Regions from separate parts of the Rossellomorea sp. H136 genome, predicted to be linked through region 2. Evidence: riboswitches for the same ligand, from Rfam matches in the RefSeq annotation. Region 2 holds a riboswitch; each other region holds the start of a gene.
What was found. Region 2 has a riboswitch for S-adenosylmethionine ahead of metK (methionine adenosyltransferase). Riboswitches for the same ligand answer to the same signal wherever they lie in the genome.
Positions count from the first base shown of each region.

Region 1 (2,202 bases), 890 kb from region 2:
GTTCAGGGACAATGGCCGTGTCCACTTCCTGGTATACGCAATGAATGCCATGCTCCTTCGCTTCTTTCGGAGATTGATAGTCTCTTTTCTCAGAGTGAAGGATGATGTCTCCGCTGTCCTGCACATAGGCTCCTGATAAAATCTTCATCAGCGTGCTTTTACCTGCACCATTCGCCCCCAACAGAGCATGAACCTCTCCCTCTTTCACATCGAAGCTTGCAGTCTTTATGGCTTTCACTCCTGAGAAGGTTTTATTGATATCAATCATTTCTAACAGTGGAGACGTCATCTCTTCTAACTCCTTTCTATTCTGTGAACGATCCTTCAAGGTTTTTCAATTCATCTGTATAGCCTTGCTCACTTGCTCCCCAGCCATCTACATGCTCGTGTAATTGATCTGTCGTGATCGTTTCTTCAGGCAATGCTTCTTTCTCAATAAAGACCGGCTCAAGCTTTACTTTCTCAGGTGTATCTTGACCACCCAGCTTTTGATATAAGAAACGCACCTGCACGCGGCCGATATCTTTCGGGTCAACGGCTGCCGATGCCACCCACGGGCTTCCCTCTTTTTGAATGATTTGCAGGTCTTCATCACTCATGTCGATTCCATATACTTTGATTTCTTCTCTCCCTGCCGCTTCGATTGCCCGGACGGCGCCTTTCGCAAATTCATCCCAGGCAGCCCAGACAGCATCGATGTCACCTTTATTCGGGTACTGTTTCAGAATCGCCTCCATTTGTGCCTGTGTATCGAGTGCTGTATTTTGAGTAGCTGCTCCAAATGCTGCCACCTCTTTAATGTCGGGATTTCCCCCTAAAAACTCCTGATAGGCCACTTGGCGTCTTTCCATCGGTGCAAATCCCGCAACCCAAATCTTCACGATCTCACCCTTACCGCCAAGCTCATCTGAAAGCTTCGTCAAGGTTTGTTCAGCCATTTGCTGATCCCCCTGTTCGAGGACCGTCACCTCTTCTGCTGCAACATCCGCATCAAACACGACAACCGGTATGCTTTGTCCCTTCGCCTTTTCCACCCCTGATTGCAGTGCTTCTTTCGTCCCATGATCGATAAGGATCCCATCAAACTTTTGATTGATGGCCGCATCCAGGTTAGAAGACATTTTTGCCAAATCTCCTTCAGACGTAAATACTTGAACCTTTCCACCAAACTTCTCTACCTGCTCTTTGACACCTTCTATGTATTGAGCGGAAAATGTCCCTAAATTGATTTGCATAATTAGGGCAATCTTTTTATTGGCTAACGGATGATCAGACGTTGCTTCCTTCTTATCTCCACTGTCTGCGTCCGCCTCCTGGGATACCTTTGGCTGACAAGCCACTAAACTGAAAATAAGTGCGAGTAATACGAGTAATGATGTCGTTTTTTTCATCTTTCTTTTCTCCTCCCGAGGTGATATACCTCAATTTTTCAAATAAAAAAACCCCTTTTCCCAAGAGAAAAGAGGTTTATATATAAATAAACGTACTCTTATCACTCAGGAAATTCTTCCTGCAGGTTTTAGCACCTTTCCGTGTGTACGGTAGGTTGCCGGGCGTCATCGGGCCAGTCCCTCTGCCAACTCTTTATAAGAGATTATGAAATTTGGTATAGTTCGCTTTCGCTATAATCGATATATTAACGATATGTGGGAATATTGTCAATATTCTTTTTAGGAATTTTCTATAGAGGATTAAAGAAGAGTTGACAAAATTTTTCTTAATTTTTCTTAAATTACCCAATATAACAAAAAAACCGCCCTCCCAAACCAGGGAGAGCAGTTCCGAAAGAAATCTTATTTCTCACCATACGCAAGTGATGCTTCCACGAAGTCTCTGAATAGAGGCTGCGGACGTGTCGGGCGTGATGTGAATTCAGGGTGGAACTGAGATGCGACGAACCATGGGTGGTCGCTTAGCTCGATGATTTCCACAAGACGGCCATCAGGGCTTGTGCCTGAGAAGATGAAGCCGGCTTTTTCCATTTGCTCACGGTAGTGATTGTTGAATTCGAAGCGGTGGCGGTGACGCTCGTAAACCACTTCTCCATCATAGGCCGTATAGGCTTTTGAACCTTTCGTCAGCTTACATGGGTATAGTCCAAGGCGCAGTGTTCCACCAAGATCTTCGATGTCCTTTTGTTCCGGTAACAGGTCGATGACCGGGTATGGCGTTTCAGGATCCAACTCAGCAGAGTGAGCTCCT
Region 1 is NZ_CM166371.1:4,787,187-4,789,388, forward strand. It holds gene ACYH0O_RS23975 (sugar ABC transporter ATP-binding protein) at 1-289, opposite strand, end outside; gene ACYH0O_RS23980 (sugar ABC transporter substrate-binding protein) at 306-1,391, opposite strand; SAM riboswitch class I at 1,487-1,593, opposite strand; gene ACYH0O_RS23985 (CTP synthase) at 1,794-2,202, opposite strand, start outside.
Region 1: it holds a riboswitch for S-adenosylmethionine, as region 2 does, so the genes downstream of both, ACYH0O_RS23980 (sugar ABC transporter substrate-binding protein) here and metK (methionine adenosyltransferase) in region 2, are expected to answer to the same signal.

Region 2 (2,202 bases):
AATGATAAATGTTTCAGAGTGAGTTCCGTCTACTGCTGGATCTGCCTTGAAGTTCGGCGCAGAAACGACGGTGAATTCTGATTGATGACCCTTAAGCTCTTCTCCTGTAGGGCGAATGAATAATTGGTGAGCGAAAAGATTATGCCAAGCGAATTCGTTGATCACTTGAATCGGTAGTCTATGTTTTGGGTCAGCACCTGCGAACCCTTTGAATGAAAATACTTCTTCTTTTTCTTTTAAGTAATCTAATACTTTTGTATATAATTTATCGAATGATTCTGAAGAGATTGGTTGATTGACAGAACCCCACTCAATCTTATCCTTCGTGGATGGTTCTTCTACAATGAATTTATCCTTAGGAGAGCGTCCTGTGTATTTACCAGTTTCTGCTCTGACTGCACCTGATGATGTTAAAACGCCTTCATTTCGTTGAAGGACTTTTTCAACTAGTTGGGAAACAGATAATTGTTCCTGAATGTTTTGACCGTTAAGTAATTCTGTTAATTCATTAGACATGCTCACTGAATTCATTAGAACCCTTCCTTTATATAAATTTAATGATCTCGTTTGCTTCACAAAAATAGTATAACACAATTGAACCATTAGTCTATACTATTTATTCATTTTTATAATGTGTCTTCATATTGTCACATTTTTCGTCCAAATATAGCTTGTATCTTCTTATATATATGAAAAAAATATCATAATGTTTAGCCTCATTGCCTAATTAGGTTATTTTATGAGGGCAAGATAGGTTGGAATCATGATAAGAGTAAGCTTGAATGGTTAAACATGTCACTTGAAAAAAAGTTGACACCCTTTGTACTAAACGTTATTATTGTTCCTTGAACGGATACTCTTATCCTGAGCTGGTGGAGGGAGCAGACCCTATGAAACCCAGCAACCTGCTAAATAGTGAATGGATTCTTTCTGTCTGAAAGATCCGATTAAGCGAAGGTGCTAAACTGAGGCAAGGTCTATGAACCTTGAACGATAAGAGAGAAAAGGCGCGGCTATGATCTGAAACCTTTCCTCTATTGCTTTAATCATGAGGAAGGGTTTTTTCTGTTTATAGTGGATCAAATGCACATAATGCATGATTTTTTTATAAAAAAACCATGTTTACTTCATACTACTTAGGGAATGAGTACCGTATCTGTTTAATGTTTTGTTAGATCAAAAATCTAACAATTATGCTTAAGGAGGAACCTTGATGTCAACTAATCGTCGTCTGTTTACATCTGAGTCCGTAACCGAAGGACATCCAGATAAAATTTGTGACCAAATCTCTGATTCAATTCTTGATGCAATTCTTACAAATGATCCGAATGCTCGTGTAGCATGTGAAACGTCTGTTACGACGGGTCTTGTTCTTGTTGCGGGTGAAATTACAACGAGTACGTATGTCGATATTCCAAAAATCGTTCGTGAAACGATCCGTGAAATTGGCTACACTCGTGCGAAATATGGCTTTGATGCCGAGACATGTGCTGTATTAACATCCATCGATGAGCAATCTGCTGATATCGCTCAAGGTGTAGATCAGGCACTTGAAGCTCGTGAAGGTCAAATGACGGATGAAGAAATCGATGCAATCGGTGCAGGTGACCAGGGGTTAATGTTTGGATTCGCTTGTAATGAAACGAAAGAACTTATGCCTCTACCGATTTCCCTTGCTCACAAAATTTCCCGTCGTCTGACTGAAGTTCGTAAAGAAGAAATCCTTCCTTACTTACGTCCGGATGGAAAAACTCAAGTAACCGTTGAATATGATGAAAACGATAAGCCGGTTCGCATCGACACGATCGTAATCTCAACTCAGCATCACCCTGAAGTGACGCTTGAGCAAATCCAACGTAATTTAAAAGAATATGTCATCGATCCTGTTGTACCGAAAGAACTGATCGATGAGCAAACAAAATACTTCATCAACCCGACTGGTCGTTTCGTTATCGGCGGACCACAAGGTGATGCAGGGTTAACAGGACGTAAAATCATCGTTGACACATATGGTGGGTACGCTCGTCACGGTGGCGGTGCATTCTCTGGTAAAGATGCAACGAAAGTGGACCGTTCAGCAGCCTATGCAGCACGTTATGTAGCGAAGAACATTGTGGCAGCAGGACTTGCTGAAAAATGTGAAGTTCAATTAGCGTATGCGATCGGTGTTGCTCAACCGGTATCCATCTCCGTTGATACATT
Region 2 is NZ_CM166371.1:3,901,752-3,903,953, reverse strand. It holds gene pckA (phosphoenolpyruvate carboxykinase (ATP)) at 1-531, opposite strand, end outside; SAM riboswitch class I at 857-1,000, shown strand; gene metK (methionine adenosyltransferase) at 1,214-2,202, shown strand, end outside.

Region 3 (2,202 bases), 550 kb from region 2:
AAAACAAGCCTTTGTCTGTTACGAAAAGAAGAATCCCTAGCGGTAATCCCACTAAAATCGCAACTCCCAGTGAAATCCCCACCATATATATTGTTTCAAAAAAGGCTTTATTCAATTCTGGTAAAATCGCAGTCAATGAATCAGGCAGCATTCTCAAGCACCTCCAAGCTCTGTGTCTTCAGCGTGATATACCGGATTGCGGCTTCGATTTCGTCATGGGAGCCGATCAGTTCCATGATAAAAATCCCGAGTGGCACTTCCTGAATATATTCAATCTTGCCGTGAAGGATATTGCCTTGCACTTTGTATTTCTGGAACACTTCTGAAACGACGCTTTCTTCTGCGATCGATCCTTTGAATTGGATTTTGATCAGCTTTCCTTTTCTTGATTCCACGAGGTGTGGCGGGAGTTCAAATTGAAGGATCGTTTCAATGAATTGCTTCGTTAAAGGCTGTTTCGGTTCGGCAAACAGGTCGTATACCGGACCTTCCTCTACGATCTTTCCATCCTGCATCACGGCCATCCGGTCACAGATTTCCTTCACCACTTCCATCTCGTGGGTAATGAGCACGATCGTCAAACCCAGTTCTTTGTTGATTTTTTTCAATAGCTTCAAAATCGATTTCGTCGTATTCGGATCGAGTGCCGATGTCGCTTCATCGCAAAGTAAAACCGATGGGTTATTCGCCAGGGCCCTTGCAATCCCGACTCTCTGCTTTTGTCCTCCGCTAAGCTGAGCCGGGTAGGCGTCCGCTTTATCAGAAAGACCAACCATCTTAAGGAGCTCGACGACCCTGGGCTTGATTTTCGATTTTGGCACACTAGCCGCTTTCAAAGCAAAAGCCAGATTGTCAAAAACCGTTTTGGATTTGATCAAGTGAAAATGCTGAAAGATCATGCTCGTTTTTTGACGGGCTAGTCTTAGTTGTTTAGACGTGAGCTTCGTAAAATCCTGTCCATCAATGATAATTTCTCCTGATGTAGGGGTTTCTAATAGATTTAAGCAGCGAATGAGTGAACTCTTCCCCGCTCCACTGTATCCGACGATTCCAAAGATCTCACCTTTTTCAATTTTTACGGAAACGTTATCGACACCGACCACCGTTTGCTTTTTTGTTTTGTACGTTTTCACCAAATTCCGAATCTCGATCAATGTGCACACCCCTTTTTTAGTCCAATAAAAAAATGCCTCTTTCAACTGAAAGAAGCATCGCCTGTTTATCTCGACTTATCTCTCAGAATGAAATCATTCTGCAGGAATTGGCACCGTTCCAATACTAATACTGGAGGTTGCCGGACGTCATAGGGCCTGATCCCTCGGTCACTCTGGATAATTGAAAGTATGTAATTTTCTAAATTTTCATCTTATAGAGGATAATACTGGGGATTGGTGGCGATGTCAATAGGGTAATTTGCATGGATGTTTATGTAAGCGCTATCTTCGCTTGCATATCAAGGAAATATTTTTTGGTCAGCACCTCAATGTATTCATATAACAGAAAAACCCGCTCCCTCCCACTACTCGGTAAGGACCGGGTAACCCTGTCCAATCAACGCCTCTTCACAGATTCCCGCTCCACAAGCTCGGTTGTCAGCTTGTAGTAAGAGTCGACCTCTTCCTTTAAGAGCATTTGAAAGATAAGATGAACAGCCAGTGCACCTGCTTCATACTTTGGCTGCCTCATGGTCGTTAAGGGAGGTGAAACGTATTCTGACAGTTGAATATCATCAAAACCAATGATAGAAATGTCTCCAGGTACTGAAATGTTTTTTTCGTTTAGTGCTTGTAAGCCACCGATGGCCATTTCATCATTTGCGTAGAAGATGGCGTGTGGGACATCTCTCTGGGCGATCAGCATTTTGGTGGCCTGATAGCCTCCTTCACGAGTGAACCCCCCTGATACTTTCCATTTTGATTTGTACTCGATATTGTGTTTCCCGAGAGCCTCCCGAAATCCTTGAAAACGCAGCTCATTGTCATGGGAGTTATATGGTCCGCTGATATAGGCAATGTCACGACTCCCGTTTTCAATCAAGTGTTCCGTTGCCACAAAGGCTCCGTGAACGTTATCGACTTCTATCTGAGTGACGTAATCACTTTTTATGCTCCTGTCCAGAACTACGATGGGGAAGCCTTCCCTTGCAGACTCAAGGATCGTCTCATCATTGATATTATGGGCAAGTATGATGACGCCATCGAC
Region 3 is NZ_CM166371.1:4,450,709-4,452,910, forward strand. It holds gene ACYH0O_RS22400 (methionine ABC transporter permease) at 1-151, opposite strand, end outside; gene ACYH0O_RS22405 (methionine ABC transporter ATP-binding protein) at 141-1,154, opposite strand; SAM riboswitch class I at 1,227-1,338, opposite strand; gene ACYH0O_RS22410 (LacI family DNA-binding transcriptional regulator) at 1,552-2,202, opposite strand, start outside.
Region 3: it holds a riboswitch for S-adenosylmethionine, as region 2 does, so the genes downstream of both, ACYH0O_RS22405 (methionine ABC transporter ATP-binding protein) here and metK (methionine adenosyltransferase) in region 2, are expected to answer to the same signal.

Region 4 (2,202 bases), 2.1 Mb from region 2:
CGGTTACCCCGATTATTTATCAGGGGTAGCATTGGCAGAAGCACAAATGATAAAAATGCCTCTACGAGAGGAGAATGGATTTCTTCCCGATTATAGTGAACGCTCCCGTAACGAGCTGGAAAATGCGAAGCTAATGTTTCTGAACTACCCTAATAACCCTACTGGAGCGATCGCCACAAAATCATTCTTTGAAGAAACAGTCACTCTTGCCAATCAGCATGATATTTGTGTTGTACATGATTTTGCCTATGGAGCTATAGGGTTTGATGGAAATAAGCCCATAAGCTTCTTGGAAACAGATGGAGCAAGGGATGTGGGGATTGAGATTTATACATTATCGAAAACGTATAATATGGCTGGCTGGAGAGTGGGGTTTGCAGTAGGGAATAAAAGTGTCATTGAAGCGATTAACCTCCTTCAAGATCACTTATATGTGAGTCTGTTCGGAGCCATTCAGGAAGCGGCTACCACAGCGCTTTTAAGTTCCCAGGAATGTGTGCATGCACTGGTTTCAACATACGAAGAAAGAAGAAAACTATTAATCTCCGGACTTCAGGAAATAGGGTGGGATGTAAAAGCTCCACAAGGCTCCTTCTTCGCCTGGCTAAAAGTACCTGAGGGCTTCACATCTGTAGAGTTCTCTACTTATTTACTTGAAAAAATCAAAGTTGCTGTAGCCCCGGGTGTAGGCTTTGGAGAATTCGGAGAAGGGTATGTACGTGTAGGGCTCTTAACCTCAAACCAGCGGATAAGAGAAGCGGTTTCGCGTATAGAAAATTTAGAATTATTCCATAAAAGGGATTGACAGAAGTTATAATTGGTGCAATAATCCAACTGAAATAATGAATAATGAAATTCTTATCAAGAGCAGGCGGAGGGACCAGCCCTATGAAGCCCGGCAACCGACTTATTCAAGCACGGTGCTAATTCTTGCAGCAATAAAGCTGACAGATAAGAAAGAGTGACTTTATCAAACCTCTTCTTATTTGGAAGAGGTTTTTTGCTTGCCCAGGCTTATGAAATCAACTTGCGGCTAAGAATAGCAATTTCAAAAGGAGGCAGGACAACAATGAGTGAAGTGATAGCCACATATGAAATAAAAGGAAATAGTGGATCATTTGACAAAAAGGCAGAGGGGATCGCCCTGGGATTGACGGTCGGTTCATGGACGGACTTACCGCTCCTGGAACAGGACCAATTGCGCAAATACAAGGGGAGAGTCGTTTCCGTGAAAGAGTGGGAAGGCAAAGATGGCCCGAGAGGCAAGGTGGAAATTGGCTATCCCGGTCATAATTATTCAAATGATATTCCAGCCATCCTTGCTACGGTATTCGGCAAGCTGTCCCTTGATGGTGAAGTGAAATTAGTAGATATAGAGTTTTCCAGTGACTTGAAAAAAGCCTATCCTGGTCCACGGTTTGGAATAGAAGGAATCAGGGAGCTAGCAGGTGTACAAGAAAGACCCCTGTTAATGAGCATCTTTAAAGGCGTGATCGGCAGGGATCTTAACTACCTTGAAACTCAATTAAAGGCCCAGGCACTTGGGGGAGTTGATGTAGTAAAAGACGATGAGATTCTCTTTGATAATCCACTGACACCTTTCACTGAGAGGATCAATATAGGGAAAAGAGTGTTACAGGAGCTGTTTGAAGAGACAGGTAAGAAAACGTTGTATGCAGTAAACCTTACAGGAAGGACTTCAGAATTACGTGATAAAGCAAGAAAAGCACGTGAACTTGGAGCCCATGCCCTTTTATTCAATGTATTTTCTTACGGCCTGGATGTTCTTCAAGAGTTGAGGGAGGACCCTGAGATCGGATTGCCGATTATGGCACATCCTGCATTCGCAGGTGCTGTTGCTTCATCTCCTGCATATGGTGTGAGCTATTCTTTATGGTTAGGGAAATTCCTACGAATGGCCGGAGCTGATTTTTCTTTATTTCCATCTCCATACGGAAGTGTCGCATTAGAGAAGAGCAAAGCTATATCCGTAAGCCATGAGTTAACGAAGGATGACGATCATTTAAGAAGAGCATTGCCCGTACCGTCAGCAGGCATTCATCCTGCGCTTGTGCCCCTTTTAGTGAAGGATTTTGGTTTAGATTGTGTCATTAATGCAGGTGGTGGCATCCATGGTCATCCAGATGGGGCAATTGGAGGAGGAAAGGCATTCGTCCAAGCAATTGAAGCAGTTTTAAGGGG
Region 4 is NZ_CM166371.1:1,808,012-1,810,213, forward strand. It holds gene ACYH0O_RS09135 (aminotransferase class I/II-fold pyridoxal phosphate-dependent enzyme) at 1-805, shown strand, start outside; SAM riboswitch class I at 856-958, shown strand; gene ACYH0O_RS09140 (2,3-diketo-5-methylthiopentyl-1-phosphate enolase) at 1,070-2,202, shown strand, end outside.
Region 4: it holds a riboswitch for S-adenosylmethionine, as region 2 does, so the genes downstream of both, ACYH0O_RS09140 (2,3-diketo-5-methylthiopentyl-1-phosphate enolase) here and metK (methionine adenosyltransferase) in region 2, are expected to answer to the same signal.